Regions from separate parts of the Tardiphaga sp. 20_F10_N6_6 genome, predicted to be linked through region 1. Evidence: predicted binding sites of a transcription regulator. Region 1 holds the regulator's gene; the other holds the start of a gene.
What was found. Region 1 encodes LexA, which represses DNA repair genes until DNA is damaged. Its sites were predicted from a motif close to TGTTCNNNNTGTGTTCNG; they were not measured.
Positions count from the first base shown of each region.

Region 2: the regulator LexA is predicted to act here: its motif matches at 6,793-6,810, upstream of recA (recombinase RecA).

Region 1 is NZ_CP197239.1:592,317-608,396, reverse strand. It holds gene trpD (anthranilate phosphoribosyltransferase) at 1-243, shown strand, start outside; gene trpC (indole-3-glycerol phosphate synthase TrpC) at 251-1,057, shown strand; gene moaC (cyclic pyranopterin monophosphate synthase MoaC) at 1,060-1,581, shown strand; gene AB7813_RS02775 (H-NS histone family protein) at 1,588-1,953, opposite strand; gene AB7813_RS02770 (hypothetical protein) at 2,186-2,362, opposite strand; gene AB7813_RS02765 (ABC transporter substrate-binding protein) at 2,547-3,761, opposite strand; gene AB7813_RS02760 (2Fe-2S iron-sulfur cluster-binding protein) at 3,829-4,152, opposite strand; gene AB7813_RS02755 (cytochrome P450) at 4,160-5,308, opposite strand; gene AB7813_RS02750 (MarR family winged helix-turn-helix transcriptional regulator) at 5,542-6,090, shown strand; gene AB7813_RS02745 (HAD-IA family hydrolase) at 6,335-6,961, shown strand; gene AB7813_RS02740 (CbtA family protein) at 6,958-7,683, opposite strand; gene AB7813_RS02735 (CbtB domain-containing protein) at 7,687-7,869, opposite strand; gene AB7813_RS02730 (hypothetical protein) at 7,933-8,217, opposite strand; gene AB7813_RS02725 (molybdopterin molybdotransferase MoeA) at 8,326-9,534, shown strand; gene AB7813_RS02720 (Orn/Lys/Arg decarboxylase N-terminal domain-containing protein) at 9,693-12,050, shown strand; gene AB7813_RS02715 (GNAT family N-acetyltransferase) at 12,072-12,641, shown strand; gene lexA (transcriptional repressor LexA) at 12,944-13,666, shown strand; gene AB7813_RS02705 (ComEC/Rec2 family competence protein) at 13,685-15,967, opposite strand; gene AB7813_RS02700 (glutamine--tRNA ligase/YqeY domain fusion protein) at 16,070-16,080, opposite strand, start outside.
Region 2 is NZ_CP197239.1:2,205,027-2,221,106, forward strand. It holds gene AB7813_RS10760 (ABC transporter substrate-binding protein) at 1-1,268, shown strand, start outside; gene AB7813_RS10765 (ABC transporter permease) at 1,450-2,430, shown strand; gene AB7813_RS10770 (ABC transporter permease) at 2,440-3,378, shown strand; gene AB7813_RS10775 (ABC transporter ATP-binding protein) at 3,404-4,393, shown strand; gene AB7813_RS10780 (ABC transporter ATP-binding protein) at 4,390-5,403, shown strand; gene recA (recombinase RecA) at 5,588-6,691, opposite strand; gene AB7813_RS10790 (hypothetical protein) at 6,960-8,084, shown strand; gene AB7813_RS10795 (transposase) at 8,132-8,395, opposite strand; gene AB7813_RS10800 (hypothetical protein) at 8,498-8,911, shown strand; gene AB7813_RS10805 (hypothetical protein) at 8,985-9,284, shown strand; gene AB7813_RS10810 (hypothetical protein) at 9,451-9,678, shown strand; gene AB7813_RS10815 (acyl-CoA thioesterase) at 9,719-10,156, opposite strand; gene AB7813_RS10820 (hypothetical protein) at 10,222-10,539, opposite strand; gene AB7813_RS10825 (DUF6894 family protein) at 10,836-11,045, shown strand; gene AB7813_RS10830 (hypothetical protein) at 11,135-11,416, opposite strand; gene AB7813_RS10835 (HdeA/HdeB family chaperone) at 11,571-11,864, opposite strand; gene AB7813_RS10840 (PilZ domain-containing protein) at 12,092-12,331, shown strand; gene AB7813_RS10845 (caspase family protein) at 12,339-13,739, opposite strand; gene AB7813_RS10850 (hypothetical protein) at 13,914-14,153, opposite strand; gene AB7813_RS10855 (GNAT family N-acetyltransferase) at 14,468-15,679, shown strand; gene AB7813_RS10860 (JmjC domain-containing protein) at 15,698-16,080, shown strand, end outside.

The DNA of each region.
Region 1 (16,080 bases):
GGTCCGGATTCCCTGAAGGGCGGCGACGCGCAGGAAAACGCCGCCTCGCTGCAGGCCGTCCTCGACGGCAAGCCGAGCGCCTTCCGCGACGTCGCGCTGCTCAATGCTGCCGCGGCGCTGATCGTGGCCGGCAAGGTCAAGGACGTGAAGGAAGGCGTGGCACTCGGTCAGAAGTCGCTCGACAGCGGCGCGGCGCTGGAGAAGCTGAAGCGACTGGTCGCCGCCTCCAACGCAAACCTGTGAGACGACGATGTCCGACATCCTGACCAAGATCGAAGCTTACAAGCGCGAAGAAATCGCGGCGGCGAAACGCGCCCATCCCATCGCTTCCATCGAAGCGCTGGCCAAGGCTGCGCCGGCGCCACGCGGCTTCATGACCGCGATCCACAAAAAGCTCGACAAGAACGAGTTCGCGCTGATCGCCGAAATCAAGAAGGCCTCGCCGTCCAAAGGGCTCATTCGCGAGGACTTCGATCCGCCGACGCTGGCCAAGGCCTATGAAGCCGGCGGCGCCGCGTGTCTCTCCGTCCTGACCGATACGCCGTCGTTTGAAGGGCATCTCGACTTCATGGTCGCGGCGCGCGCCGCGACCAAACTGCCGGTGCTGCGCAAGGACTTCATGTTCGACACCTATCAGGTGGTCGAGGCCCGCGCCCATGGCGCCGATTGCATCCTGATCATCATGGCTGCACTCGACGATGCGCAGGCGCGTGACATCGAAGACGCCGCCATCGACCACGGCATGGATGTGCTGATCGAAATCCACGACCAGCCGGAGCTGGAACGCGCGCTGAACCTGCGCTCGCCGATGGTCGGCATCAACAACCGCAATCTGCGCACCTTCGAGACCACGCTGACCGCCAGCGAAACGCTGGCGCCGATGATCCCCCGGGATCGTCTCAAGGTCGGCGAAAGCGGCATCTTCACGCCAGACGACCTCGCACGCCTCGAGCGCGTCGGCATCTCCACCTTCCTGGTCGGGGAAAGCCTGATGCGGCAGGCGGACGTGACGGCTGCAACGCAAACGCTGCTCAAGCGCGCGAACGGAACGCATTGATCATGTCCGGCAAGACGAAAAAATCGAAGCAGGCCCCGGCCCTCACCCACATCGATTCCTCGGGCGAGGCCCGCATGGTCGATGTGTCGGAGAAACCGGCGACCGAACGCATCGCGGTTGCCGAAGGTCTGGTGATCATGAGCAAGGCGACGCTCGACATGATCGTCTCCGGCAATGCCAAGAAGGGCGATGTGCTCGGCACGGCGCGTATCGCCGGTATCATGGCGGCAAAGCGCACATCGGATCTGATCCCGCTGTGCCATCCGCTGGCGCTATCCAAAGTCACGCTGGACATCACGCCCGACAAGAAACTGCCGGGCTGCCGCGTACGTGCATCAGTCAAGGTCACGGGCCCCACGGGCGTCGAGATGGAAGCGCTGACGGCCGTCTCCGTCGCATGCCTGACAATCTACGACATGATCAAGGCCGTCGAGCGCGGTGTCCGCATCGAGGGCATCCACCTCGTCGAGAAAAAGGGTGGCAAGTCCGGGCACTATCTGGTGACGGACAACGCCGCCGACTGATTGCGATCAGGCGCTCTTGTGCGCCTGCGGTACATTCGATGGCATTCGGAAGATGCTGTCAGGCTCGACCCGAAACTCATCCAGCGAGCGCCCCGCGGTGAGCTGAAACACCAGCCAGCGCGGACGCAGACCTCTGCCCGACCAGATCTGCGACGGCTGCTCCGGATTGCGATAGACCGGACCGGCCTTCGGCCGCAATGCTGCGACAGCACGCCTCGATGAGGTTGAGAACTGCTCGAGATCGCGCAGACGCTCGTCGAGTTCCTGTCGCTGCTCAGCCATCTTCGCGGCGAGCACGACGCGCAACTTCTCATGAAGGTCCCAGAGCGCGTCCACCGACATCACTGTGAAATCGTGATCCTGCGCCATCATCGATCCCTCATGTTCTTGTTTACAAACAATAACCGGGACCGCGCGCGACATGGGGGGTGTTTGGCGGCGGTCCCGGGCCACATCAAGCAACCAACCGGACGGATGAGACATCCAGGCTGGTGCTCGTGGCGGGATCAGCACTACCAAGCAGGGCGAGGCCAAGTGTGAATGCGCACTACTTAGTTACGCGCGCGCATTGTAAGTTTTGCGGTAACCTGAATAGGGGCGGATTTCAGCAATCGCTGTCATCACGGTGCTCGCGCACGAGACGCTGCCGGCTGCGCTGCGGCTTCATCTCACTGACGATCCACGGCCCGATCTGCGCATCGAGATGACGCTCATATCGTTTGACCAGCAACCACGCAGCAGGCGGCAGCAGCAAGACCATCCATCCAACCATAATCGACATTCCAAATCCTTTAAATCAAAGGGGTTCGATGTCATTAGGTACGTGGAATAGCCTTTTAGGTTTGAAATAGCCCGCATGTATTTTCTGCGGAGCAGCAAGTTACCTACCAATCCGCCAACTCCCGCAACTGGACCCACATCGATACCGGGAACGACTGATGTTGCCGGTATCGATGCGCGATAGGCTACTTGATCATCGGACAACCACCCTCGGCCATCGGCCGGAACGCCTTTTCGGCTGGGATCGTCGAGAGCAGCTTGTAATAGTCATACGGCCCCTTCGACTCTGCCGGCTTCTTGATCTCGAACAGATAGATCGGATGAATGACACGGCCATCGGCGCGGATCGTGACCTCACCGAACAGCTTGTCCTTGCCCTTGAAGGTCTTCATCTGCGGTACGACGACACTGGCATCGTCGCTGCCCTTGGCGGCCACGGCATTGAGATAGGCCAGCGTGGAGGCATAAACGCCCGCCTGATTGGCGCTCGGCATCTTGCTGTTCATGCCCGGCCGCGCCGCAAAGCGTTTGCCAAAGGCGCGGGTGTCATCATCCATGTCCCAGTAGAAGGATTCCGTCAGCAGCAGACCCTGCGCGGTCTTCAGGCCCATGCCGTGAACGTCATTGATGAAGATCAGGAACGCGACCAGCTTCTGCGGGCCGTCCTGCATGCCGAACTCCCCGGCCTGCTTCACCGCATTGATGGCATCGGCGCCGGCATTAGCCAGGCCGATCACCTTGGCCTTGGAGCTCTGCGCTTGCAGCAATAGCGAGGCGAAATCGGAGGTGCCGAGCGGGTGCTTCGATGACCCCAGCACCTTGCCGCCGTTCTTCGTGATATAATTGGTGGCTTCGGCTTCGATGCCCTGCCCCAGCGCGTAATTCACCGTGAGAAAGTACCAGTCGTCGCCGCCCCGCTGCATCATCGCTGCCGCGGTGGTGTTGCCGGTGGCCCATGCGTCGTTGACCCACTGGATGGTGTTCGGCGAACAGTCCTTGCCGGTCAGGTCCGAGGTCGCTGTCGACGAGGCCAGGAACGTCATCTTGGTGTTGCGGGCGATATTGTTGATGGCGAGACCCACCGATGAATTCGGCACGTCGACGATGGCATCGACCTTTTCGACATCGAGCCATTTGCGCGCGATGGCGGAGCCGACATCCGCCTTGTTCTGATGGTCGGCATAGACGATCTCGACCTTGATGTTCTTGCCGCCGCCGTTGAAATCCTCGGCCGCCATCCGCGCGGCTTCCACCGAGCCCATGCCGTTGGTATCCTGAAACACGCCGGAAATATCGTTGAGCACGCCGACCCGCACCACATCGTCGGACACCTGCGCCTGCACTGCCGTCGCCATCACGCAGGATGCCGCAGCAGCCAAAACTGTCTTGAAGCCCTTCATTGTCGTCTCTCCCCTCTACCTTGATTGCGCGGGTCCGGACGTTGCCGGTCGCGGTCTTGCTTGCGAGTTATACCTGTCGCTCCGGCAGCCGGAGCACGAGGCCATCGAGCGCCTCGGTGATCTTGATCTGGCACGACAGCCGGCTGTTCGGCAGCCGCTCGCTGGCGACACCTTCCAGCAACTCATCCTCGTCGGCACCGACTGCGCCAACTTTGCCCAGCCAGTTGTCGTCGACATAGACGTGGCAGGTGGCGCAGACCGCGCCGCCGCCGCATTCGCCCGTAATGCCGTCGATGCCATGCAGCAGCGCCGTATACATGGCGCTATCGCCATCATTGGCGCGGACTGTCTCGGCACGGGTGTCGTGATGAATGAACGTAATGCTCGGCATAGGATCCTCAGGCAGGCGTGAAGGTAATCGGCAGGCTCTCCAGCCCGCGCAGCGTGTTGTTGTAGCGGCGCTTGACCTCGCCGGTGATCTCGATCGATGCGACCTTGCGCGCCAATGCGGACAGCATCACCTCACCCTCCAGACGTGCCACGAGCTGGCCGACGCACATGTGGATGCCGGAGCCGAATCCGACATGGCCGGACGTCTTGCGGGTGATGTCGTAGCGTTCGGGATCGGCCCAGCGGCGCGGATCGCGGTTGGCGGCGGCCAGGAACATCAGCACCTTCTCGCCCTCACCGACACGACATCCACTGATCTCGACGTCGCGCGTCGTGGTGCGGAAGAAGGTCTGCACGGGGCTTTCGTAACGCACGGCCTCCTCGAAAGCATTGCGCGCCAGCGACAGGTCGCTGCGCAGCCGCGCGAATTCTTGCGGGTAGCGCGCCAGGCAATAAACGGCAGCGCCGATACCGTTCACCGTCGTGTCCAGCCCTGCCGACAGCAATGAGCGCACCAGCAGCGGCGCCTCGTCGGCGGTGATGTCGCCGGTGTCGACCCGCGCATGGATGCAGGCGCCGAAACCGCCGGGCGCGAGATTGTCGCGCTGGCATTGCGCAGCGACATAGGCCTGATGCGGCGCAGAGCGTTCGATGGCGTCCTGGCGCAGCTGGTTCGGCGGACCGAAAGCATTGAAGACAAGACCGGCATAAGGCAGCAGGTTTTCGCGGCCCTCCTTCTGCAGTCCCATCGCATCGGGGAACACCGAGAGTGGATAGGCTTCGGCAAGATCCGCGACCGCGTCGAAACTGCGCCGCTCCAGCAGTTCGTCGACCTTGGCATCGGCGGCCGCGGCAAAGCCATCACGCAGTTGCTTCATCACCGCGGGCGACAGCACTTTATTGAGCACGGCGCGCGTGCGCGTATGCGCCGGCGGGTCGGCTTCGAGGATGAGGCTCTGCGGGCGCCACGGCTTCTCCCTGGCAAAGTCGCTGAGGCCCACGCCGCGGCTCGAGCAGAACGTCGCGGGATCGTTCAGGACTGCATGAACTTCGGCATAGCGCGCGACCGCGTAGACGTTCCATTTGTCGAGATACACCACGGGCCCGGCTTCACGCAGCACCTCGTGGGTGGGGTGAGGATCGGCAAAGAAGTCCATAGCGAAGGGATCGACGTCGAGGTGGACGACGGGCTGAGACGATAAGTCGTTCGGCAGGGCTCCGCCGAAGGACAGCACCGGCGGGGTGTGGGGCGATGCCGTCGTGACCGTGGCAACCATGTGAATCTCCCATATTTTCTTGTTGGCAATTGCGGCTGCGTGTCTCTATTCCTCAGGACCACGTGATCTCGCCGATTTCGACGACGTCACGCTGGCAGGCAGGATCGTGGTGCATGAGCAAGAATGGATCGGGAAAAACGGTTCGAAAGCCCGCCAAGGCGAAAGCGACAAAGGTCAATGTCAGGACTGTCGCCGCGAGAGCGCCAGCTTCCAAAGGCGGGCAGTTGCTCGATCTCGAGCGCTATGTGCCGGCCTTCATCACCTTCATTGCGAACAAGCTGTCGCGCAACGCGACCGCGCTCTATCAGAAGCGCTTTGGCGTGAATGTCACCGAGTGGCGCATCATGTCGCTGCTGGCCATCGAGCCCGGCATTCCCGCCTCGCGCATCTGCCACGTCATCGGCTTCGACAAGGGACCGGTCAGCCGCACGCTTGCCATGCTGGAAGAGCGCGGCCTGGTCGCCATCAACGCCGACCCGGACGACGCACGCACCCATTCGATTACGCTGACCACGAAGGGTCGCACGACCCATGACGCCGTCATCGTGACCGCGCTGGAACGCGAGCGAAAGCTGCTGTCCTGTCTGGATGAAAGCGAACGCGAAGTGCTGATCGACTTGCTGCGACGCATTCACGGCAATCTCGGCGCGGTAACCGGCTAGACCACCACGCGTTACTCGCGCGTCATCAATCGCCGTCCCGCACAAGCGGTCCACCATCGTTTCTCTCCCTGCAGGGCCCGGCAGTTGACTGCTCTAAGTAGCGCCCTCTTTGGAAAGGCTCTCACGAATTAGTTGCCTAGGCAACAGAAATATCGGGGCGGTTTGTCACGCGGAGGCAAGGATTTTCTGCCACCATCCGCTAACCTGCGCCGCACATGTTCAATCGTTGAGCCAAAAGATACAGATGACGATGTCGCTTACGCCAAATTCCGCAGACGCCCTGCTGTTTGATCTCGGCCGCGTCGTGCTGGATATCGATTTCACGCGCGTGCTGAAGGTCTGGTCGGACTACGCGCAGTGTACACCGGACGACATCGTGAGCCGGTTTGCGCGCGGCGACGTCTATATGCGACACGAGCGCGGCGAGATTTCCGACGACGCATTCTTTGCGCATCTGCACGACACGCTCGGTATCGATCTGACGCCGGCACAATTTCTCGAAGGCTGGAATGCGATCTTCGTCGGGGAGATGCCGGGCATCGCCGAACTCCTCGCGCATGCCTCGAAGCGCTGGCCGCTCTACGCGTTCTCAAACACCAATGTCGCGCATGTCACGCATTTCTCGGAACACCATGCCGATCTGCTCAGTCACTTCCGCACGGTGTTTCTGTCGTCCTCGATCGGGCTTCGCAAGCCCGATGCAAAATCCTATGAGCACGTCATCGCGGAAATCGGCATCCCCGCCGACCGCATCGTGTTCTTCGACGATCTTGCCGACAATATCGAGGCCGCCCGTGCTTGCGGATTGCAGGCCGTTCACGTCACCTCGCCGACATCGGTCGCCGAGGCGCTCAAGGCACTCGGGCTTTAGGTCCGCGAGATGCGCTGGAAGGCGATGCTGGTGAGGACGCCGAGCAGTGCCCAGAACAGCAGGCTGGTCAGGACCGCTGCAACGACGAAACTGTGCGACAGGGCTTCCGGGACATCCGTATGGCCAGCGGGCGCCAGCGGGGCTCCGATCAGATGCGGCAGGATGATCAGGCCAAGGCCGAGAATGGCGGCCCATGACGCCTTGCGGAAGACCAGCAGGCCGAGCCCCGCCGCGGTGGCGCAGGCAGTGCCGATCCACCAGGTCTGGCGCAGTGTGAGGTCGGCTACAGGCATTCCAGGCAGCTCCGGCGGCAGGCCGAGGCCGGGCGCCGCCGTGAAGACGACGAAACCGCCGAGACCCCAGAACAGCCCTTCCCGCCAGCTCACGGCCCGGCCACGCAGCGCGAAGATGCCGGCCAGTAGCAACGCGAAGCCGATGGCAGTCAGGATATTGGCGCCGGTGGTGAAGGCATTGCGCTGCAAGCCCTCGGCAGGCTCCCATTCAGCCTCATGGCTATGGGCGGCGGCGCCATGGTCGTGCGTATGGGCGGGCTGGGCAGCAGCCGTCGGCGCAACAGCGGCCGGAGCTTCCGCCTTGCGCTCATAAACTTCGCTTTTCTGGATCAGGGGAATGGTCCCGACCATCTGGGCGCCGGTGATGGCAGCGCCAGAGATCACGCCAGCCAGCGCTGCCGAGAAGACGATCGACCTGAAGACGGACATGTCTCAGTGGCAGGGGAATGCGTTGGCGTGGCGCGTGTCGTGGGCCGCATTATGGACCGCGCTGATATGCGAGAAACCGACCACCCCGACGATAAACAGACCGAGCGCCATGGCCAGAACGGCCTGCACGACGACATTAACGTCAGTGGTGACGGCGGAGATCTGGGCGGTCTGGGTCTGTTGCATCGGAATCCTCGCGAAATAGAGGGCCAATTTAGCCGAGTTGCTCCGGCGGCGCGACCGTTAATTTTACATCGCGCGGGCGAGATCGCGGCTGGTCAGATGAAAGTTCGCATCTGCCGCTACCGACGCACGCACGAGCTTGGCGCTAGCCGCCGCCTGGAACACCGCTCTGTGGTCTTGAAAATAGGCCGCGCAGTCCTCCGGCGACGGGTAGCGCCGGAGCAGCGTCCGGAACGCATGACGGTGCACCATGCATAGCCCGCGATGGCCGGACGGCCGGAACGCCAGCGCATCCACATCCGCCCGCCAGATAGGCGCTTCATCGGCGGTTGCGGCGTGGTTGTCGGTCATGATCGCCGATGTCTACCGTGTTTCCCTGCCCTGCCAAAGCGCCGGTGGTTTTGCGTCCGCTCCCGCTCTCCGCTATGACGGGCGCCCACACTGCCGGAGATCCCCGCGATGGCCCTGATGCCGGTTACCGATGCCATGGCCGCGATTCTCGCGGGCGCCGATGCGCTGCCTGAGGAGATGGTGCCGCTGGAAGACGCGTTCCACCGCGTGCTCGCCCGCGACATCGCTTCGCTGCGCACCCAGCCACCGGAGCCCATGTCAGCGATGGACGGTTATGCTGTGCGCGCCGCCGATGCGACGTTGGGCGCCAAGCTCCGCGTCATCGGCGAGATCGCCGCAGGCAAGCCATTCGACCGCCCGCTGCAGACCGGCGAAGCCCTGCGAATCTTCACCGGCGGCGTTTTGCCCGCTGGCGCCGACGCCGTGGTAATCCAGGAAGATACTACGCGCGATAGCGATATCGTCGGGATCAACGAGGCCGCGATTTCCGGCAAGCATATCCGCCCGGCCGGCGTCGATTTCAATGAAGGCGATGTACTGCTGCGCGCCGGCACCCGCCTCACCGACCGCGATCTGGCGCTTGCCGCCGGCATGAACCATCCGTCACTGCCCGTGCGGCGACGGCCGGTCGTTGCCGTGCTCGCCACCGGCGACGAACTGGTCATGCCCGGCGCGGTCCCCGGCCCCGGCCAGATCGTGCTCTCCAATGGCTTCGCGCTGCGTGCACTGGCCCGTGCCGAAGGCGCCGAGGTGATCGATCTCGGCATCGCCGTCGACACGTTGGAGGCGACCACATCGGCCATTCAGCGCGCGATCGATCTGAAGGCGGACGTGCTGATCACCACCGGCGGCGCGTCGGTCGGCGACCACGACCTCGTGCAGCAATCCCTGATCAATGCCGGCGTCGAGATGGCGTTCTGGCGCATCGCCATGCGGCCCGGCAAGCCGATGATGCACGGACGCCGCCAGGGCATGCGCGTGATCGGCCTGCCCGGCAATCCCGTCTCGTCCTATGTCTGCGGCTTCCTGTTCATGGTGCCGCTGCTGCGCGCGCTATCCGGCCGAATCGAGGTCGCTCACGCGCTCGAACCCGCGGTGCTTGGCCGCGACCTCGCCGCCAACGACCAGCGCGAGGACTATCTGCGCACGCGTCTGGAAACCCGCGCCGACGGCACCGTGGTGGCGACGCCGGTGATGAAACAGGACTCGTCGCTGCTGGGAAATCTGGCTGTTGCCGAAGGACTTCTGATCCGCAAGCCATTCGCTCCCGCCGCCGCCGCTGGCGATTCCTGCGCGATCATGCGACTGCCTGTTTAAAGGCCGAGATGCGCGATGGGATGCCGGGCCACCGGAACTTCCGCCGCGCGGCATGTTCTCTGAGCTTTTTTCTGACTGAGATACCTTAACGCGGCTTCAGTCACTGAATTGTCACGTAACGCAGCGAGACATCGCTGCGAAACAAGATCGGTGCACAAATGGACTATTTCAAACGCTTCAATTTCCTGTTTGCGATGCCAACATTCGACGCCGACGATCTCGAGGGCATTCGCCTCAATCAGATCGTCGATGAGATCGAGCGTTCCGGCTTCGAGGTCGTCAAGGCGCGCAAGCTCGAAGACGCCACGATCGCGGTCCAGACCGACGCGGCGATCGGCTGCATGGTGGTCGACTGGGGCAAGAGGGGCCTCGAAGGCAAGACCGCGGCGCTGATCAACCTGATGCGCAAACGGGGCCTCGATTTCCCCATCATCCTGCTGATCCGTCGCAAGCGGTTTGAAGACGTCCCGGTCGAGGTGCTCGATTTCATCGACGGCTATGTCTTCCTGTCGGAGGAAACACCGCCGTTCATCGCCAAGAATCTCATCAGCCGGTTGAAGCAATATGCCGAGACGCTGAAGACGCCGTTCTTCGGCGCTTTGGTCGACTATGCCGAGGAAGGCAACCAGCTCTGGACCTGCCCGGGCCACAATGGCGGCGTGTTCTACAGCCGCAGCCCGATCGGCCGGGTGTTCATGGAACATCTCGGCGAAGCCGTGTTTCGCGACGACCTCGACAATTCCGTGCTCGATCTCGGCGATCTGCTGACTCATGAGGGCCCTGCGCTGCAGGCGCAGAAGGAAGCCGCGCAGATTTTTGGCGCGGAGAAAACCTATTTCGTGCTCAACGGCACCTCGACCTCCAACAAGGTCGCGCTATCGGCTCTGGTCACCGATGGCGATCTGGTGCTGTTCGATCGCAACAACCACAAGGCGGCCCTGCACGGCGCATTGATGATTTCAGGCGGTGTGCCGATCTATGTGCCAACGACGCGCAATCCCTGGGGCCTGATCGGCCCGATGAACTGGGATGCGCTCGACGAGGACGCGCTGCGCGAGCGCATCCGTATCAATCCGCTGGTCACGGATCCCGAGGCCTGGAAGCGTCCACGCCCGTTCCGCGTCGCCGTGGTCGAACAGTGCACCTATGACGGCACCATCTACAGCGCCGAGATGATCATCGCGCGCATCGGCCATCTCTGCGATTACATCCTGTTCGACGAAGCCTGGGCGGGTTTCATGAAATTCCACCCGCTTTATGCCGGCCGGTTCGCCATGGGACTCAAGGACCTTGGCCCGGATTCGCCGGGTATCATCGCGACGCAGTCGACCCACAAGCAGCTCGCGAGCTTCTCGCAGGCGTCGCAGATCCACATGAAGGATCGTCATATCCGCGGCCAGAAACGCCGCGTCGAGCATCGGCGCTTCAACGAAAGCTTCATGCAGCACGCCTCGACCTCGCCGTTCTATCCGCTGTTCGCATCATTGGATGTCGGCGCGCAGATGATGAAGGGCCGCTCGGGCGAAGTGTTGTGGGACGACACGATCCGCCTCGGCATCGAACTGCGCAAGAAGATGCGCGCTGTGCGCCGCGAATTCGAGGAGAAGGAAACCCGCGCCGAGCGTCGCTGGTTCTTCGAACCCTTCGTGCCCGAGCGCGTCGCGATTCCCGACGCAGCCAGCGAAGGTGCTGTTCACAATGTGCCCTGGGAAAGCATCGGCACTGACCAGCTGGCCACCAATCCGGCTTATTGGCAGCTCGCGCCGGACGCCGCCTGGCATGGCTTCCCCGGCATGGAAGCCGGTTTCACCATGACCGATCCCAACAAGCTGACGGTGCTGACACCCGGCTTCGACCGCACCACCGGCGGCTATGCGGAACACGGCATCCCCGCGCCCGTGGTGGCGCAGTTCCTGCGCGAGAACCGCATCGTGCCGGAGAAAAACGACCTTAACTCGCTGCTCTTCCTGCTGACGCCCGGCGTGGAAGCCAGCAAGGCCGGCACGCTGATATCGGGCCTCGTCGCCTTCAAGAAGCTTCATGACGACAACGCCCTGCTCGAAGACGTCATCCCGGAATTCGCACGGCGCAGGCCCGCGCGTTACGCGGGCATACGCCTGAGGGATCTATGCGGCGACATGCACCGGTTCTTCCGCGAGGCCAATGTGAGCGAACTTCAGACCAGGCAATTCTCCGCTGACCATCTGCCGGAGATTGCCATGTCACCCCATGATGCCGCGCGCTGTCTGGTGCGCAACGACGTCGATTACCTCCCGATCGATGAGATCTTCGGGCGCGTCGCGACGACGCCGTTCGTGGTCTACCCGCCCGGCATCGCCACGATCGTCCCCGGAGAACGGCTCACCGAACGGTCAAAGCCGATGATCGATTATCTCAGGATGTTCGAGACCTGCTTCAACACCTTCCCGGGCTTCGACGTCGAAATCCAGGGCATCTACCGCAAGGTCGACGCCAATGGCCGGATCCGACTTTACACTTACGTGGTCTCCGAATAGGGAGCACGTAAGGAGCCTGATTTGCCAACGGAACTCGAACAGCCGGTCGTCATCCGACCATCACGCGACACCGACGTCGATGCCATGCTGGCGATCTATCGCCGGCACATCCGGCAAGGCGTCGAGGAAGGCGTCAGCGACGCCGACACGCCGCAGCCCGACGATCTCAGAGACCGGCGCAAGAACCTGCGCAGCAAACGGTTCCCGCATCTCGTCGCCACGCAAGGCGGCGAGGTCGTCGGCTACGCCTATGTGGTGCTGTTTCGGAAGCGACCGGCCTATCGCTACACGGTCAAGCATTCGATCTATATCCACCACGGACATGTCGGCCGGGGCATCGGCCGGCTGTTGATGCGCGAGTTGATCGATGTCTGCGCGGCGGCCGGCTTCCGGCAGATCATCGGCTATATCGATGCCGACAACACGGCCTCGCTCGGCTTGCATGAGAGCTTCGGCTTTGCCCGCGTCGGCTTGCTGCCCGGCGTCGCCTATCGCTCCGGCCGCTGGGCCGACACGATCATGGTTCAGCGCTCGCTGGCGACCGGCTCCACGACTCCGCCGCCGCCCATTGGGCGCGTGACGTCCGCGTAGCCCAAGCGACCGCGGAAGCATTTTCCATGTCCGTCGAGGATCGACGACTGGTGAGGAACAGCCTCCTCAAACCTCACTCAACGTGCGTTCTGTTGACGGCAAATTAAGCATTGCAGAACACATATGGAACATATAGTGTTCGTTCATGATTTGTTTCGAGATTCTGTGGCTTTGAGTAGTTTGAGAGTGCCCGAACTCGCGCAACCGATCTTCGAACGATCGTCTCAGGATTGAGACTCACCGTTCGAAGGCCCTTTGAAACGCACGCGGCGGCCGACACCGTCAACTGAGGATGGCTTCAGATGCTCACGCGCAAACAATACGAACTCCTGCGATTCATCGATCAACGGCTGAAGGAAGCCGGCGTCCCGCCGTCCTTCGACGAGATGAAGGATGCGCTCGACCTGCGCTCGAAGTCCGGCATCCATCGTCTGATCACGGCGCTGGAAGAACGCGGCTTCATACGCCGTCTGCCCAACCGCGCCCGTGCCATCGAAGTCATCAAGCTGCCAGAGCTCGGCGCGCCGGTCACCGGCGGCACCGGGCGCCGCGGCTTCACGCCCAGCGTCATCGAAGGCACGCTTGGCAAGGTGCGTTCGGCCGCCAGCATCGCCAGCAACAGCGGCGATGATGACAATGGCCGCACGGTTGCCATCCCGGTCATGGGCCGGATCGCGGCAGGTACGCCGATCGAGGCGCTGCAGACCCGCAGCCACACCATCAGCATGCCCGCCGACATGCTCGGCTCCGGCGAACATTACGCGCTCGAAGTGCGCGGCGATTCCATGCAGGACGCCGGCATTCTCGATGGCGACACGGTGCTGATCCAGCGCAACGAAAGCGCCGACACCGGCGACATCGTGGTGGCCCTGATTGACGACGAGGAAGCCACGTTGAAGCGCTTCCGCCGCCGCGGCGCGTCGATCGCGCTAGAGCCAGCGAACGACGCTTACGAAGTTCGCATCCTGCCGCCTAACCGGGTGCGCATTCAGGGCAAGCTGATCGGCCTGTATCGCCGCTACTGAGATTTGCGCCTCGGCGGATTACTGATCTTCGGGTTGAAGATCGGCTTCCGCCGGCGTCGCATCCACCGGCCGATTTTGTGGCGTACGACTGTTCGGGATCAGATCGTGCTGGGGCTCATCAGGAATGGCGCGCGACCACGGACGGTCCAAGCCCCGTGGCCGGACGGCATCGATGGTAAAGCCGTTCGCAGTTCGGTGCAGGCTCACCGCGCCATTTCGTTGCAAGCGATCCTGATCGATCACCAGCGCCCTGCAATCCCTCGGCGATTGTCGCGCCGTGACGATGAGCGCCGCTTTCTCGCAATCATCTGCGAAGGCATCCGGCTGTAAGACCAGCGCCACCAAAGCCCCATCGGCCAGCGCCGTGATGCACCCGTCGCGGTCGCAGGACACACCGTGGCTGAGGGAGGCATCCGTTGGCAGCCGGGCGTCGGCATCACCGGCAAGCCACTCCTTCGCGAGAAACGCATCCTTGGCGCTGCGCATCATATGCAGGCGCCCCTCCCTGCCCCGTACCGCAACGCTGTGACCGTCACCCGAAATCAGGACATCCGGCTGCTTGACCAGCAACGCCCAGACAATCGAGAGCGCAAGCACACCAAGCCCTGCGAGGCGCAACGGCGTGCGCAGCAATCCCAGCACGATGATGCCGATACTGGCTGATATCAGCGGTCCCGTCCCGAAGGCCGGCATCCGGCCGATGGCGCCGGGCAAGGCTGCCACCCATTGCGTGACGACAATCATCCACTGGATGCCGACATCCATCAGCCGCCAGAACACACCGTCAAAGCCAAACGGCATGGCCACCAAACCGAGAATGCCCGCCGGCATAACCAGTGCCGAGACCACCGGCATCGCCAGGAGATTGGCGACGACGCCATAAGGCGTGACGCGATGGAAATGAAAGGCAGCATAGGGCGTGGTGGCAAGGCCCGCGACCAGCGAAGCCAGTACGAGCATCGCGATCTCGCGTCCGCCCCATAGCGCCACGCGCGCGGTCGCGGAATGATCGGGCGAGGCAAACAGCGCGGGCATGCCTATCTGCACCAATGCGACCAGCCCCAGCGTCGCCGCGAATGACATCTGAAAACTCGGATGCACCAACGCTTCCGGCGAAACGATCAGCACAACCATTGCTGCCACCGCCAGCGTACGGAACGTCACCGCCCGGCGATCGACCATGACAGCGATTAGCACGACGGCCGTCATGAAGAACGAACGCTGCGTGGCGACCTCGGCGCCGGACAGCAGCAGATAGAACAGCGCAGCCAGCAATGCCGCAGCAGCAGCGACTTTCTTGATCGGGAACGTCACCGTCAGCACGGGGATCAGTGCCAGCAGCGCGCGGATCGCAAAGAACACGACGCCGGCGACAACGGCCATGTGATAGCCGGAGATCGACAACACATGACCGAGGCCGGAGATGAACATCGCATCATTGACGTCAGCCGAAATCGCATCGCGGCGGCCCGTGAGCAGCGCCGTGGCAATGGCGCGGCTATCACCCGAGAGCACGGTGCGGATCCGCGCGTCGATGGCGTCGCGTAGCCCCTGCATGGTCGCCGAATAGCGTAGCGCCACACTCGGCTGTATCGGCGGATCGACTGCCTTGATGCCGCCCATCACAAAACCGGACGCGCCGATCCCTTGAAAATACAGATCCCGTCCGAAGTCGTAGCTCCCCGGCCGGAGCGGCGGCAGCGGCGGCTGCAGCCTTGCCTTCAATTCGACGAAGCTGCCGACGGCAGGCGCCATGCCCTTCTTCACCGACAGCCGCACACGGGTGAGCTTCGGTGCGGCGCGCGGGCTGTCCATCGTGGCAACGCGCAGCACGAAGCGATCCGTGCGCTCCCGTTCCTCGTGAGTTTCAACGAAGCCGGTCAGCGCGACGGAATAGAGCGGCTTCGCCAGAACCTCATGAGCCACGCGCGCGGTTTTCATTGCAGCCATCGCAAAGCCGGCCGCGATTGCCGCAATGAGCAAGATCAAGGGAAACCATCGCTGCCGCCGCAGCAAAAACGCAGCCACGCAAAGAAGGCCTGCCGTCGCAGCGGCAACCCAGGCCACCGGCTCATGCTCAGCGGCAAAATACAGCGCGATGCCGGTCCCGAAAGCGATCGGCACCCAAGGCAGCAAGCGACCGGGACCAGCTTCGGCCCACACCCACGTCCAGAGCGTCTCGAAGCCCGACGTTGATGACGTCGGTGACGGGAGAGCGACGCCTGCCGTGGCCGGCGGCGGCCATGTGGTCGCCGTGCCGGATCGGCCCCGCCGCTGTTGCTGATCCCCGCCCCGCGCCATCGAACGCCCGCACGCCAAGCTTGTCCTTCCGAATGCTATCGGAAGGGCAAGCGGCGGCTAGCGGAACGGATGCAGAATACGAAAACTAATCCCTAGGGTTGCTCAAGCGAGCT
Region 2 (16,080 bases), 1.6 Mb from region 1:
CCGACCGCGTGCGCGCCAAGGGCTCCGACTTCACGACGGTCATTCCGGCCGATGCCAAGGTGCTCAAGATCGACGACTACACCGTCGATTTCGTGCTGACCAAGCCCAATCCCATCCTGACGTCGCAATGGGACGTCTGGTACATCATGGACAAGAAATGGGCGGAGGCGAACAACGCCAACGCGCCGACGCCTGCCGCCGCGACCTCACCAAGCTTCGCGTCGTTGAATGCGAATGGCACCGGTCCCTTTACTATCGAAAGCCATCAGCCGGGCGTGAAGACAGTCTTCAAGGTCAACCCGAACTGGTGGGGCAAGCCCGAGCATAATCTCAAGGAGATCATCTTCACACCGATCGCTTCTGACGCCACCCGCGTCGCGGCGCTGCTGTCCGGCGAAGTCGATATCATCGAGCCGGTGCCGGTGCAGGACATCGCCCGCGTCAATGGATCAGCCAACGCCGCCGTGATGGCTGGGCCGGAGCTGCGCACCATCTTCCTCGGCATGGACCAGATTCGCGACGAGCTGTTGTTCTCCAACATCAAGGGCAAGAACCCGTTCAAGGACATCCGCGTCCGCGAGGCCTTCTACAAGGCCATCGACATCGAACTGATCAAGAGCCGCGTCATGCGCGGCCTGTCGACACCATCCGCTTTGATGATCGCGCCGCCGCTGTTCAAGCTCTCCGGCGACTTCACGCGGCCGAAATACGACGCCGACGGCGCCAAGAAACTGCTGGCCGATGCCGGCTATCCCGACGGATTCGAAGTCGGCATGGATTGCCCGAACGATCGCTATGTCAACGACGCCGCGATCTGCCAGGCCGTGGTCGGCATGCTCGCGCGCATCGGCGTCAAAGTCACGCTGAACGCGCAGCCGAAGGCGCTGTATTTTGCCAAGGTGTTCAAGACCGGCGGCTTCAATACCTCATTCTATCTGCTGGGCTGGACACCGGGCACGCAGGATTCGCACAATGTGATGCATGACATCATGGGCTGCCGCGACGATCCCGCGAGCCCGCGCGGCGCCACCAATCTCGGCGGCTATTGCAACAAGCAGTTCGACGCCCTCACCGATCAGGTGCTGCAGGAGACCGACACTGCGAAGCGCGACCAGCTCATCAAACAGGCCTATGAGATTGCCGCCAAGGACTGGGCCTATATCCCGCTGCATCAGCAGGCGTTGGCCTGGGGCGTCTCCAAGAAGGTGAAGATCGTGCAGCGCCCGGACAACCAGGTGCTGCCATACTGGGCGGTGAAGCAGGACTAGGTTTGGCATCCGCGTGGAAGGCCAGGTCGCCCCGATCTCAGTCCTCATCCTGAGGAGCGGCGCCTTCGCCGCGTCTCGAAGGATGGTGGTCTGCATTATCTCATGGTTCGAGACGGCGCTGAAGAAGCGCCTCCTCACCATGAGGTCCCAGATGTTTCAATAACAGAAAGCGAAATAGCCCATGCTCGCTTTCATCCTGCGCCGCGCTTTGCAGTCCATTGGTGTGATGATCGCCGTCGGCATCATCGCCTTCACCATGTTCCGCTTTGCCGGCGATCCGGTGAACCAGATGGTGGCCATCGACACCACGCCGGCGCAGCGCGCCGAGGTGCGCGCGTCACTCGGCCTCGACGATCCCGTCCCGGTGCAATTCGCCCGCTACTTCATCAATGCCGTGCAGTTCAAGTTCGGCGTCTCCTACCAGTTTCGTCAGCCGGTCTCGGCGCTACTGAAGGAGCGCATGCCGGCGACGCTGGAGCTCGCCACCTGCGCCACCGTGATCGCCATGGTGTTCGGCATTCTGATGGGCATCTATTCGGCGCTGCGGAAGGATTCGTTCTTCGCCAAGGTGCTGCAGGCGGTGTCGCTGATCGGCATCTCGCTGCCGACCTTCCTGATCGGCATTCTCCTGATCTATCTGTTCGCGGTGACACTCGGCTGGCTGCCCTCCTTCGGGCGCGGCGATGTCGTGAAATTCGGCTGGTGGACCACCGGCCTGCTGACACTCTCCGGCCTGAAGGCGCTGATCATGCCGTCGGTGACGCTCGGCCTGTTCCAGATGACGCTGATCATGCGCCTTGTCCGGGCCGAGATGCTGGAGGTGCTGCGCACCGACTATATCCGCTTCGCGCGGGCCCGCGGGCTGACGACGCGCGCGATCCATTTCGGCCATGCGCTGAAGAATACGCTGGTGCCGGTCATCACCGTGGCCGGGTTGCAATTCGGCTCGGTCATCGCCTTTGCGATCATCACCGAGACGGTGTTCCAGTGGCCGGGCATGGGGCTTCTGTTCGTACAGGCCGTGCAGAATGTCGATATCCCGATCATGGCCGCCTATCTCCTCGTGGTGTCGCTGATCTTCGTCACCATCAACCTGATTGTGGACATCCTCTACACCATCGTCGATCCGCGCCTGCGCGCGACGATCAACCGGCCGGCATGAGGGTGTGACATGACCGACTTGCCCATCCCCCGCACACCATCCCTCCTCGCCCGCGCCATCGACAGCGACATCTTCTATTCGTTCCGCCGCTCCAGGCTCACAATGGTCGCGGCTGCGGTCGTGTTCGTGCTGCTGATGATGGCGCTGTTTGCGCCTGTTCTGGTGGTGCAGAATCCGTTCGATCCGGCGCAGCTCGAACTGATCAACTCCCGCATCGCGCCGCTCTGGACGGCGGAGGGCCAGAGGCCGTTCCTGCTCGGCACCGACGAACAGGGTCGCGATATCTATTCGGCAATCCTCTACGGCATGCGGATCTCGCTGGTGGTCGGCGTGCTCGGCGTTAGTTTCGCGGCAGTACTCGGCATCGGGCTCGGCCTGATCGCCGGCTATGTCGGCGGCGCCGTGGACAGCCTGATCATGCGCATTGCCGATGTGCAGCTCACTTTCCCCGCGATCCTGATCGCGCTCTTGATCGACGGCGTCGTGAAATCGGCGCTCGGCAATCATCTCGATGCATCGACCACGTTGATCGTGCTGGTGGTGGCCATCGGGCTGAGTTTCTGGGTGCAATATGCCCGCACCGTGCGCGGCTCGGTGATGGTGGAGAAGAACAAGGACTATGTCGCCGCAGCACAGCTGATCGGCCTGCCCGCGCGCGTAATCATGATCCGCCATGTGCTGCCGAACACGATGGGGCCGATCCTGGTGATCGCCACCATCAATCTGGCGCTGGCCATCATCACCGAGGCGACGCTGTCGTTTCTCGGCTCCGGCATGCCCGACACGATGCCGTCGCTGGGCACGCTGATCCGCATCGGCAACAATTATCTGTTCTCCGGCGAATGGTGGGTCATCGCCTTTCCCGGACTCGCGCTGGCCTCGCTGATCCTCTCGATCAACCTGCTCGGCGACTGGCTGCGCGATGCGCTGAATCCGAAGCTGCAATGATGCCTCACCTCAAGCAGTGCCCGATATGAGCGTGCCCGTCCTCTCCGTGCGCAACCTGCGCGTCGAATTCGCCAGCCGGCGTGGCGCGCTGCGCGCCATCGACGGCGTGTCCTTCGACATCGCCAAGGGCGAGGTGCTGGGCGTGGTCGGCGAATCCGGCGCCGGCAAATCGGTGACGGGACTTGCGGCCATCGGCCTGATCGATCCCCCCGGACGGATCGCGGGCGGCGAGATCCTGCTGTCCGGATTGCGCATCGACAATCTGCCGGCGGAGGCGATGCGCCGGATTCGCGGCAAGCGCATCGCCATGATCTTTCAGGATCCGCTGACCAGTCTCAATCCGCTGTATCGGATCGGCGACCAGCTGGTGGAGACGATCCGCACCCATCTCAACATGAACGAGACGCAGGCGCGCAAGCGCGCAGTGGATCTGCTCGCCGAGGTCGGCATTCCCGCCCCTGACAAGCGCGTCGATGCCTATCCGCATGAATTCTCCGGCGGCATGCGGCAGCGCGTGGTGATCGCGCTGGCGATCGCGGCCGAGCCCGAACTGATCATCGCCGACGAACCGACCACCGCGCTCGATGTCTCCGTGCAGGCGCAGATCATCGCGCTGATCAAGCGGCTCGGCCGCGACCACGGCACGGCGGTGATGCTGGTCACCCACGATATGGGTGTGATCGCCGAGACGTCCGACCGCGTCGCCGTGATGTATTCCGGGCGCATCGCCGAGATCGGCCCGGTGCGCGACGTGGTGCAGAACCCGCTGCATCCCTACGCCAAGGGACTGATGGGCGCGATCCCGACGCTGACGGGCGACGCCTCGCAGCGGCTGGTGCAGATTCCAGGCTCAATGCCGCGGCTGTCTGCCATTCCGCAGGGCTGTGCGTTTAATCCGCGCTGCAGTTTCGCGTTCGACCGCTGTCGGGTGGAGCGACCCGAACCCATCGCCGTCGGCGCGCAGCAGGTCGCGTGTCATCTCTATGATCATGCCCATGCGGAGAGCGTGGCATGACGACGCTGGTGCAGGCCCGCAATCTCAAACGCGCCTTCGATGTCTCGAAGCCCTGGCTGAACCGCGTCATCGAGCGCAGCCCGATGGAGTTTCTAAAAGCCGTCGACGGCGTCTCCTTCGAGATCAAACGCGGCGAGACCTTTGCGTTGGTCGGCGAATCCGGCTCGGGCAAGAGCACGGTGGCGCGGATGGTGGTCGGGCTGCTGCCGCCGACATCCGGCGACGTCATCATCGACGGCGTCTCTATGAGCGATCCCGGCCAAGCCGGCGCGCGAAGACTGCTGCGCAAGCGCATCCAGATGATCTTTCAGGATCCCTATGCGAGCCTCAATCCGCGGCTGCGCGTCGATGCGATCGTCGCCGAACCGATCCGCGCCTTCGATCTCATGCAGGGCGAGCGCGACATTCGCGCGCGGGTCGGCGAATTGCTGACTCTGGTGGGCCTGCATCCCGATGACGGGCAGAAATATCCGCATCAGTTCTCCGGGGGCCAGCGCCAGCGCATCGCCATTGCCCGCGCACTCGCATCGGAGGCCGAATTCATCGTCTGCGATGAGCCGACCTCGGCGCTGGATGTCTCGGTGCAGGCGCAGATTCTCAACCTGATGCGCGAGCTGCAGGACAAATTCGGCCTGACCTATCTGTTTATCAGCCACAATCTTGCTGTGGTCAGGCACATGGCCGACCGGATCGGCGTGATGTATCTCGGCCGCATCGTGGAGATTGCGGAAGGGCGCGAACTCTTCCGCGCGCCGCGCATGCCCTATACGCGCATGCTGCTTGGCGCAGTGCCGGATCTGGCCATGTCAGGCCGCGCACGCATCGCGGTCTCCGGCGAGATTCCCAATCCGATCGATCCGCCCTCCGGCTGCACGTTTCATCCGCGTTGCCCCGAAGTATTCGATCTCTGTCGCAAGGTCGTACCGGACCTGGTCGACGGCGTCGCCTGTCATGCGGTCAACAAACTGATCGCACCGCCGGCCGAGGCCGTTCCCGCCGGGCGGCGATAGTTGCGATCAGCGCGCACTCAGATCAACATGCCCTGAAATGACAACGCGGCAGGCACCGCAGGGTATCGGCAACAGACCCCCACAGCACCCACCGCGAAATCATTCAGCCGACACTGTCGGCTGCAAGATCGGTCCGGTAAGATCACTGCGCATGAACGTCAGTGCGTCTCCGGGCCTGATCCGATTAATCTTCTGCCGGCTCCTCGCCGTCACCGCCGTCTTCATCGCGCTCGACCGGACCGGCAAGAATCTGTTCAGCGATCAGGCCGGAATTCTGCCGGATCGAGGCTTCGATCTTGGCGGTCATGTCCGGATTGGCCTTGAGAAACGCCTTGGAGTTCTCGCGGCCCTGACCGAGACGCTGGCTGTCATAGGAGAACCAGGCGCCAGACTTCTCGACGATTCCCGCTTTCACGCCGAGATCGAGGATCTCGCCCATCTTGGAGACGCCTTCGCCATACATGATGTCGAATTCGACCTGCTTGAAGGGCGGCGCCAGCTTGTTCTTCACGACCTTGACGCGGGTCGAATTGCCGACCACTTCGTCGCGCTCCTTGATCGCGCCGATGCGGCGGATGTCGAGGCGGACCGAGGCGTAGAATTTCAGCGCATTGCCGCCGGTGGTGGTTTCCGGCGAGCCATACATCACACCGATCTTCATGCGGATCTGGTTGATGAAGATCACCATCGTATTGGATTTGTTGATCGAGGCGGTCAGCTTGCGCAGCGCCTGGCTCATCAGACGAGCCTGCAGGCCGGGCAGCGCGTCGCCCATTTCGCCTTCGAGTTCGGCGCGCGGCACCAGCGCTGCCACGGAGTCGATGATCAGCACGTCCACCGCGCCGGAGCGCACCAGCGTGTCGGCGATTTCCAGCGCCTGTTCGCCGTGATCCGGCTGCGAGATCAGGAGTTCATCGACATTGACGCCCAGCTTGCGGGCATAGACCGGGTCGAGCGCGTGTTCAGCGTCGATGAAGGCGCAGATGCCGCCCTTCTTCTGGGCTTCCGCGGCGCAATGCAGCGCCAAAGTCGTCTTGCCCGAGGATTCCGGTCCGTAAATCTCGATCACCCGGCCCTTCGGCAGGCCACCGACGCCGAGCGCGATATCGAGGCCGAGCGAGCCCGACGAAATCACCTCGATGTCCATCGACCGGTCGTTCTTGCCGAGCTTCATCACCGAGCCCTTGCCGAACTGGCGCTCGATCTGGGAGAGCGCGGCCGACAGGGCCTTGGTCTTGTCCATGGAGGATCCTTCAACGATACGCAGGGCAGTCGGAGTGGTAGCCATTGATCTAGCTCCTTATGAAGGGATTCGCGACAGGACAAACGGCAAGCGCCAGAGGATAGCGGTGCTGTTCGGGTTGAAAATAATGTACCCCATCTGTTCTATGTTCGCAATATGTTCTTTTGAGAATTTGAGCAGCTAGCTCTAGAGTCGCTTTGGGGTGGGAACAGGCATGCTTAGGTGGATTACCGACGTCTTTGGCATTCTGGTTGTCGGGGGCCTGTCTCAATACGTCATTAGAAAATTGCCCCGGTCGTTGGCAGATAATGCCTTGACCAGTTACATCGATAACAAAATAGGCGCTGCCGCTGGCCTTACAGAAGCTCAGGTAGATGGATTCTTATTGGAGTGGTTTGTCCCATTGCTTTTGGGAGTCGCAGCCCTCCTCGCTTGGCACTGGCTGGCTGCCCTCCAGTATCGCCGCACATCACCCGTGGACTATGCAGGAATGGTCGACGAAGCTTTTCAAGGGTTGGGATCGAATGAGATAGATTGGCTACGCAAAAACCATATCGGCGGTCGTCCTAACAACGGTGACATTGCCGAAGCACTTTTTGCTGCAAGGCTTATTGAAAGGGATTTTACTGGCTTCACTGGAGTTATTGAGCATCTCAAACCAATTATCGCCCAAAAGCTTAAAACGCTGGATAGGCGAACGGCGATTCATAGACTGGGCAGCAAATTGGAACCATCACACATCGTAATGCTGGGCCTTTTCATCGCCGTTAGTGGCGTGATTTGGCAAGTGCTACAGCCCAAACCAACCACAACAACGACCATTAATGCTGAAACGGCGAAAACCGAGTTTGACGTCTTCTCAGGCAAGCAATTTGTCCCCGAGAAAACTATCAACAAACCGCCGTCAACCAAGAGATATTACTCAAACGCCGACAAAGAGGAGATCTCTGCAGCGTTCGCGAGAGTTTCGGCCGCTTTGAATAAGCCAACAGCGGCGATAGAACGAGAGTCACAGCAGTTGGCTCAGCTTTGGGAGGCAAAAAAGTACAGCACAACACCTCCTCAGGCCGATCTGAAATACATCACGGATAGACTTGAGGCTCTTCGCCCTGTGTCAAGCGAAGCCTATCAAGGCATCGAGTCTGTAATCAGAGATTTTCCACGCAGGGCAGAGTTGTTGGCAGAGGTGCTTCTATTGCCTGCAACCGAGCGCGAACAACCGATACCAAATTGGCAGTACGCATCTAACGATTTGCACAGGGCTATTTCGACGTTTTCAGAGATTTATGACAAGGTGGATGGACGCGCGCGCGAAGGGTTCGTTGTAACCGCGAACCCAATCCAAACGAATTTCAGCAACGCGACTGCCAAATTGAATGATTGGATACATCAGTCAAACCTGCGCCTAAAAGCGCAGGAGAAGGAGATATTCCAATGAAAGGATAAAAACGGAAGATTGCTTTGACCAACTTCTTCGAGCGATGGTCACTCAACCCGTACCTTCGGAAAAATTTGAAGAAGGAGTTCGAACATCAAAGTGGGCTGCTTTCGCAGATTATGGCGATACTCGAACTCGCGAAGGTAAAGCTGCAAGTGCTTCTTCAAAACCCAAACGTAAGTCCCGTTGATCCCGCGCTTCACCTGAGACCAGAACGACTCGATTGAGTTGGCGTGAACGTCACCTCCCGAATTTCGATACTGGCCTGTTCCCGCTGCAATGGCCTGGTTCGAAAACGGCAGCCGCCCTATTCGGCCTCATCGAGCCACCTTTGAACCTTCCTGCGCGTTTCCCGCACAACAGGATGTCCGCATCGCTCATGCGTTCAATCCGACATGGGAAGGTCACACGCCGTGAAGACGATCGCACTGCTCTCCGTCGCTGCCCTGTTGCTCGTGGAACTCAGCGGCGCGATGCCGAGGTCGAGCGTGGGTGGCCCGCTGACCATCATGCTGATCATGTTGATCGCCATGCTGGCGGTGGGAATTCACGACGCCTGGACAAAGAAGCGCGGCCCGCTCGGATGGATCGCGAGCATTGTCGCTGCGGTCATCGGCGGCTTCGTGGCGGCGAGCCTGGTCAGCCTAGTCATGGACATGATCCGCCCACACCTGCACCTCAACGGGTCGCTCGCGTCCTCACAACATCCCCTGCTCTATATCTCGCTCGCAGGCATGGCGATCCTCACGGTGCTCGGATCATGGATCACGCTGCAGATCCCAGGCTGGTTCGTGAAGCGCAGCGAAGCACCCCATAGCGGTGCATGAGGCGAGTCCCCTTCTTTGAACCTTCGTGCAGCTTTCCTGCACAACAGGGGGTGAAGCCAGCGAGTAAAATCCGATGAACAGAAATCAGCGCATGGTCGTGGTAGCTGCACTCTGCGTGATCGCAACCGTGCTGGCATTTACATTTCTCGTGTGGTCACACGGGCACATATCCAACGCCGCAAAATTTGTCGTCTTCTATACGAACACCGATTCCCGTTACCCCGGCCTCGTCAACTATTGGGGCATCTACATTCGACACGGTCTTGCCGGATACCTGCTCGGTCTGATTGCGCCTATCTGCCTTCTGGCGGTCGCAGCATTCGTTGCCCTGGGCAGGCCTTCATCGGGCGATCTGGGAACGTTGCCAAGGTAAGGCCGCCTCGGGGCGCGGCCTCTTTTGGTCAGTGCAGCGGTTGAACCGGCCGGACGCCCCCGGGTCACCCCAAGACAGGCAAGTCGGGTCGCACAAACTGCGAGCCCGACACACTCTGGACAGTTCCCTGCCACCACTTTAGAACGCTTCTAGCCAGGGAGCGTGGATGCCCAAGCCAAAGAAAACCGCCGCCGAACTTCAGAAGATCATTCGAGAAGCCGCCGCAATCGCCGGGCCATGGCCCAAGAACATGAGCGTGATCATCTATTCGCTGGATGACAGCTGGCGCGTCATTGTCAGTTACTCGGATCCGGCCCAGACCCCCTTTCGCGACCGGTTGATGGAGATCTGCCGGGGCCTCGCCCATTTCTACGATCTGGACGAGCCAGCCTAGAGTCGCCCGGCGCCGCGCACCGGCCCATCTCACCTGTGCCTTATCCCGCGAGATGCGTTTCGCGCGTGGCGATCAAATCGCGGATCGGCTGCGCGATCGGTACCGGGCGATGGGTCTTCTGATCGGTATTGACCCAGACGATCTCGCCGGTGGCAAACAGATCTTCGGCTGCGCGCGCGAAGATGCCGAGCTCGAACACCAGACTGGAATTGCCGATTCGCGCCACGCGCGCGGCGACGTCCAGCTCCTGATCGAACAGGATCGGCGCCTTGTATTCGATCACCGATTTGACGACGTGAAAGTCGACGCCGCTCACTTTGGCATCGGCAAACTGGTCATAGCCCAGCGCACGAAAATATTCGGTGATGGTCGTATCGAAGTAAGTGAGATAGTGCGCGTTGAACACGACGCCCTGGCCGTCGATCTCGGAATAGCGCACCCGAAACGGGTGGAAGAACCAGAACCGGTCGCGTGACATATGCCCCTCGCCTATGTGCGGCGGCTTCGTTCTCCGCCCTGATGCTCCCCTAGCCATGCCGCAACTCAGCTCCGCTTGATTGCTTTCAGCACAATGAAACTATGCGACGCGGCGATGATCACCGACGCCAGCATGAGTCCGAGATTGGCGCCGTGAACCTTCTCCGGTGCGAAGGTCGTCGCCGTCCGGATGATCAGGCGCACCGTCAGCATGAAGACAACCATGCCCCACAGTGCAATCCGCTTGGGCGCATCCCATGTCGGCTTGCCGTCGAAGCCCCACTGCATCGCAACGCGCTCACCTGCAATCCGCGGCTCGCCATAGAGGTTGCACCCGATCATCACGACCAGAGCACACGCAAAGACGATATCGGCCGACGACATGATTGCCCCATATGTGAAATCGCGGCCGGATGACTCCCGTATCTCATCCCATCATACCGCAACGATCATGGCGCCCGATACAATGGCCGCCTTCGATGACAACCCAGAGATGCATCACGGTTCCGAAAGCGGATCCCTGCACGCGCGACGGGCTGCGCAAAAAAACCGTTTATTTGCCGCAAATTTTGCACATTTCTATCGACGCACGGAACAAGTTAGTTTAGCGGTATCATTGTCTTACAGCAACCTCAGGTGCTGCAAGCCATTTACACGCGCGCCAGCTGTGGTCGTTTCCCGTGCCTCGATATTTCTTTCATATTATCGCCGAAAACACGTTCCTCGACGAAGAAGGGACGAGCTTCAAGGACGATCAGGAAGCGATGCTGCACGCACGTCAGCTCGCATCGGAGATGGTGCGCAGCCTCGGCGTCGTGAGGGGCGCGATCGTCGTCGAGAATGAAGACAGCGGCGGATTGTTCGAAGTGCCGCTGTCCTGGAGCAACTGACACAGGCGCATATGTCAGTGGCCGCGCGCAGGCTTCAGTCCATTTGCGCGCCCGGCGGCACGAGCCGCCGATGCCACGTCATCGCCTGATCAATTCGCAGCGCTGCCGGTCTTGGTGCGCGGCTGTTTCGCGGGTGCAGCCGCCTTCGGCGCATCGCTGCGCACATTGCCCCATGGATCGGCCGCAGCCTTGGTGTCGGGAATCTTGCGCAGCGACTCGCGATACGCCTTCTCGGTGATCGCGTCCTGTTCCTTCTCCTCCGCCGACTTGGACTTCACCTCCGGCATCAGGTTCATCATCTGCGCGGCGGCCGGTCCGGTCAGAAGCGCGAGCGCTGCGACGACGCTGAATAGTTTGCTGGATCGTTTCATGGCACCAAAGCTCCGTGAATTTCGGAGGCGTTATACCACCGGCCATTCGGACGCGCCAAGCGCCTGACGCAAGGCACCCCGTCGTGCCTCACGCAGGTTGAAATCTTCGGAAACCGGGAAGCCGAGAAACCCGGACGCTGGCCCGGACTGGAGCCTAGTCGCCCAGCACTTTCTCCGCGGCCGTCACGATGCTGATGGTCGGGTGCGCCGCGCAATAGGTGCCGAACTTCTTGGCGTTCTCGACGAACACCTCGGTATCGATGATCGCATCGTCCGAGTCGCCCTTGTACCAGCCGTCCATCCAGGTCAGCACCATCTTGATCTCGTCGGGGCCGGATTCGACGAATTGCTTGCAGGACATGGTGGACAGATCGAGCACGACAGCCTGGGCTGGCGCGGCAGAGAACATGGCAGCGACAGTCAGAAACGCGCAGGCGAACTTCATCATGGTCCCCTTCCCCGAAAAATGACGCCGGCCAATGGCTGGCTGAGCGTCCAACGGCCAGACGGTATCATGGAGCCCATTTCCTTGATTTGATATTTTTATGAAATCTTCTGATCCTCCAGAACTTCACGAAGGATGAACAGGCGGGTCCGGATTTCTGCGATCGGCTTTATCGGCCGGCAAGATCGCAGTGCTAGACGTGGCGCATGCAGACGATGCGGACGACAACCATGATCGAGAAACGAACGGCTCCACGACACCGGGTTCTGAAGCGCGGCACGCTGGCCTTTGGCGGCGGCGGGATCGATTGCACCGTCCGCAACCTCTCGGCCTCCGGGGCGCGTGTCGATATCGCAAGCCCGCTCGGCCTGCCCTCGAATTTCATGCTGGTGATCGAGGCGGATCACTTCATCCGCCGCTGCCGTCCGGTCTGGAATAACGACCGCCAGCTTGGCGTGGCGTTCGAGTAGACGCCCGTCAGTAGCGCCCGCGGCCGCCATAGTTGCCGCCGCCGTAACCGCCATAGCCTCCACCGCCGTAATAGACGCGCGGTACCGGCTCGTAATAGACCGGCGGCGCACGGCGGATGATGACCTCTTCCTCCACGATCTCGCGGCCGCGCCGCGGTGGTGGCGATGGCTTGTCGGCGCGCTTCTTCGTGGGCTCGGTGGTTTTCTCCGCTTTCTTCGATGCAGGCGCTGCCGCGGGCGGCGCGCCGCACGGGCATGTCGGTCCGGGTCCGGCCAATGCGACATTGGTCGGCGCGTTCGCCGCCGTATCTGGCACCGGCTTGTTGCGCGTGCGCTCCTCGAGCTTCTGCGCGGTCGATGTCAGATCGCTGTCGGGATATTTCGCCAGGAAGTCGCGATAGGACGGCGCGGTGTTGGTGATGACGGCGTTATTCCACGCCACCATCTTGTAGTGACGGTCGAGCCATTCTTTCGCCTGCGGGCCGAGCGGCGGCTCGGCATAGAGGCCGACAAAGGCCTCATAGGCTTCCACCGACCCATCCGAGACGATCAGATTGTTGGCGTCCTGCACCGGCTTGCCCTGCAGCTCCTTGCGCCATTGATCGACGGTCTTCTTGGTCACGGCGGGCTTGGCGCCGGCATCAGTGCCAAAGAAGCGAAAGTCATTGACCAGCGATGAGCTCTCCCACGGCGTCTGACGACCTTCGGTGGCCTGATTGACCGACAGTCGCACGCGCTTGAACGCATCCTCGATCGGCAGGCCCGGCTCGCGCCCCGCCTTCAGCAGCGCCGTCGTATAGGGGCTGTTGCCGTCCTTACCGTCTTCGGCTTCGGCGCCGGGCGACGTCGAGAAGGACAGCAACGTGCCGGGCGTGCCGAACTTCACATCGACCTGGGCGAGCCCGCGGCCGGTGGTCTTGCTGATGGCCGGAAACGGATTGTTGCGGCAAGCATCGAGCAGGATGATGCGGCTCTTGCTCGGCACGGATGTCAGTGTGTTCAAGATGTCGTTGAGGCGCACCGCCTGCAGCGGAATATCGGCTTCGCGCTTCGGATCGATATCGACCGGCACCAGATAATTCTCGCCGTCGATCTGCAGACCGTGGCCAGCATAGAACACCAGGGCCACGGTGTCGGGCCCCTTGGCGGACACATTGGCGGCGAAGCCGGCGATCCTGGCGCGCAGATCGGTCTGCGACAGGTCCATGGCCGACTGCACCTCGAAGCCGGCATCGCCGAGCATCTGCGCCATGGCCTTGGCGTCATTGACCGGATTGGGGAGCGGCGCGATGGACCGATAGGAGGACTGCCCGATCACCAGCGCCAGGCGACTCTCGGCCAAAGCGGCTGTTGAGCCGAGCATTACCGTGGCTGCAACGATCGCGCTGCGAATGACAGGACGAACCATCGAACAGTCTCCCCGGCCTGGGCCGGCTCGCGCGACGGATAATTCCCCGCCTGATTCAACTGAAATCAGGATGGCCGCACGCCAACAATGCGACGGCCTGCCGCTGCCCAAATTGGTCGCTGTCAACGCAAACGCGGTTCATGGGAACCGCGTGCGACATGTGCTGCCCGACGATTACTTTTTCTTCGCTGCCGTTGCGGGCGCGGGAGCTGGCGCGACGCCGCCCCACGGATCGTATTTTTCCTTGGGAGTCGGAACGCGTTCCAAGGCGGCCTTGTAGGCCTTCTCGTCGATCTTCGGCTTTTCGGGCGCGGGCGCATGATCGCTGCCGCCGCGTTTGCCGCCGCCCACCTGTGCGTTCGCCGGCGCAGCCAGAAGCGCCACTGCCGCGATCGCCAATACCAATGCTCTCATCATGGGTCCCTCCGGCGCCTTGATAGCCTGACGTAGAGGCCATTTTCCAGCCCCAACATGGCGAGGCCGCGACCATCGACCGCAGGTCCGCCCGTCCGCGGAAACGCGCGAATACTCCGGCACCCGTCACCCCGGCCGGCCCATATCCACTGAAAACACAGGCTTTTCAGCGACCGTTTGGTGAACGATCGGTTGCACATTCCCGTCAAATTTCGCGTCCGGAAAAACCGGATCTTGGAATGTTTCTCCTAGTCTCCGCAGACAGCAATGGAGAAGCGGCCTGCGCCGCCTTCCTTGCGACGGGGATCGGGGACGTGGTCGACATTGCAAACCCAGCCGGCATGCATGGCAGCAGAGCAACGGGCGCCGGGATGACCGCGGCGAACCGCCCAGCGTCTGCGCCCGATGCGCTTGCGCCGCTCGCAGCAATCGCGCCCGAGCCATGGCGCGCGCTCGCGCAGCAGGCCGTCGAGCCGAACGGCTATTATCTCGCCGATTGGGAACTGGCCGTAAATGCATCCGCGCGCGGCCGCACCGATGTCGCCGCGCTCAGCGCCTGGATGAGCGAAGCCGGAACACCCCGCTTGATCGGGCTGCTGCCAGTAATCACCGCCCGGCGCGCCTATCGCATTCCACTCCCGGCACTGGTCAGCGCCGATCCCTATGGCACGCTCTCCACGCCGCTGCTCGATCGCGACATGGCGCCTGATGCTGTCACGGGCCTGCTGGAACAGGCCCGCAAGGCCGGCGCGCATGCACTGATCCTCGAGAACGTCTCGCTCGATTGCGCCGCAATGCAGGCGATCCGCAAGTCGCTCGCCATGCAGGATCTTGTGCCGCGCATCCTGCAATCCCACGCCCGCGCCTACCTTGATGCCACGCGCGATGTCGATGACCTGCTGCGCGATGCGCTCGGCGCGAAGAAGCTGAAAGAACTGCGTCGCCAGCGCAATCGTCTCGCCGAACATGGCGGCGTGACTTTCCATGTCGCGCGTACGCCGGCCGAAATCGCGGCGACCATCGACACCTTCCTGACGCTGGAAGCAAGCGGATGGAAGGGCAAACGCGGCACCGCCCTGATGCAGGATGCCGGCGACAATGCCTTCATCCGCAGCGCCACCAAGGCGCTCGCCGAACACGGCCAATGCGAGATCGTCACGCTGCGCGCCGGCGACACACCGGTCGCTTCCGGCGTGCTGCTCAGGCATCTCGATCGTGCCTTCTACTTCAAGCTCGGCGTCGACGAGCGCTTCGCCAAACTGTCCCCCGGCGTGCAACTCACGCTCGACGTGACGCGGCATCTCTGCGCCGATCCCGTGATTGCAAGCGCCGACTCCACGGCCAATGCCGGTCACCCGATGATCGACCCGATCTGGCGCGGCCGCCTTGCCATCGGCGACGTGCTGATTCCGCTGCGCAAGCACGATCCGCTGGTATCGCTGATCCACGGCGCGCTCACCTTGCGTCGCTCGATCCGCGAGCCGCTGCGGCACGTCGCCCGCTCCATCCGCAACCGCCTCCGATAGATATCCAGGGGTTCAACCATGAACGCTGCAACTGACGTCGCGCCGGTGATCTCGGCCGCCAATCAATCGCTCAAGAACGATTTTCCGCTGAAGCCGTTCGCCATCAAGCACAAGCTCGCCGGACATCCGCTGCTGACGCTGCAGCGTATCGCGCAACTCGCATCCGAACTGCCGCGCGATCTCATCGAATACAATTCGGGAAAGGTCGCGATCAGCCAGGACCCCGACGCGATCCCGTCGGTGGATCTCGACCCGGTCGAAGTGGTCAAGCGCATCGAGACCGCTGGTGCGTGGATGGTGCTGAAGCGGATCGAGAACTCGCCGGAGTATCGCCAACTGCTCGAAGACACGTTGCTGTCGGTGGCGCGCGCCCGCGGCTTCAACAGCCTGCTCGATGCCGG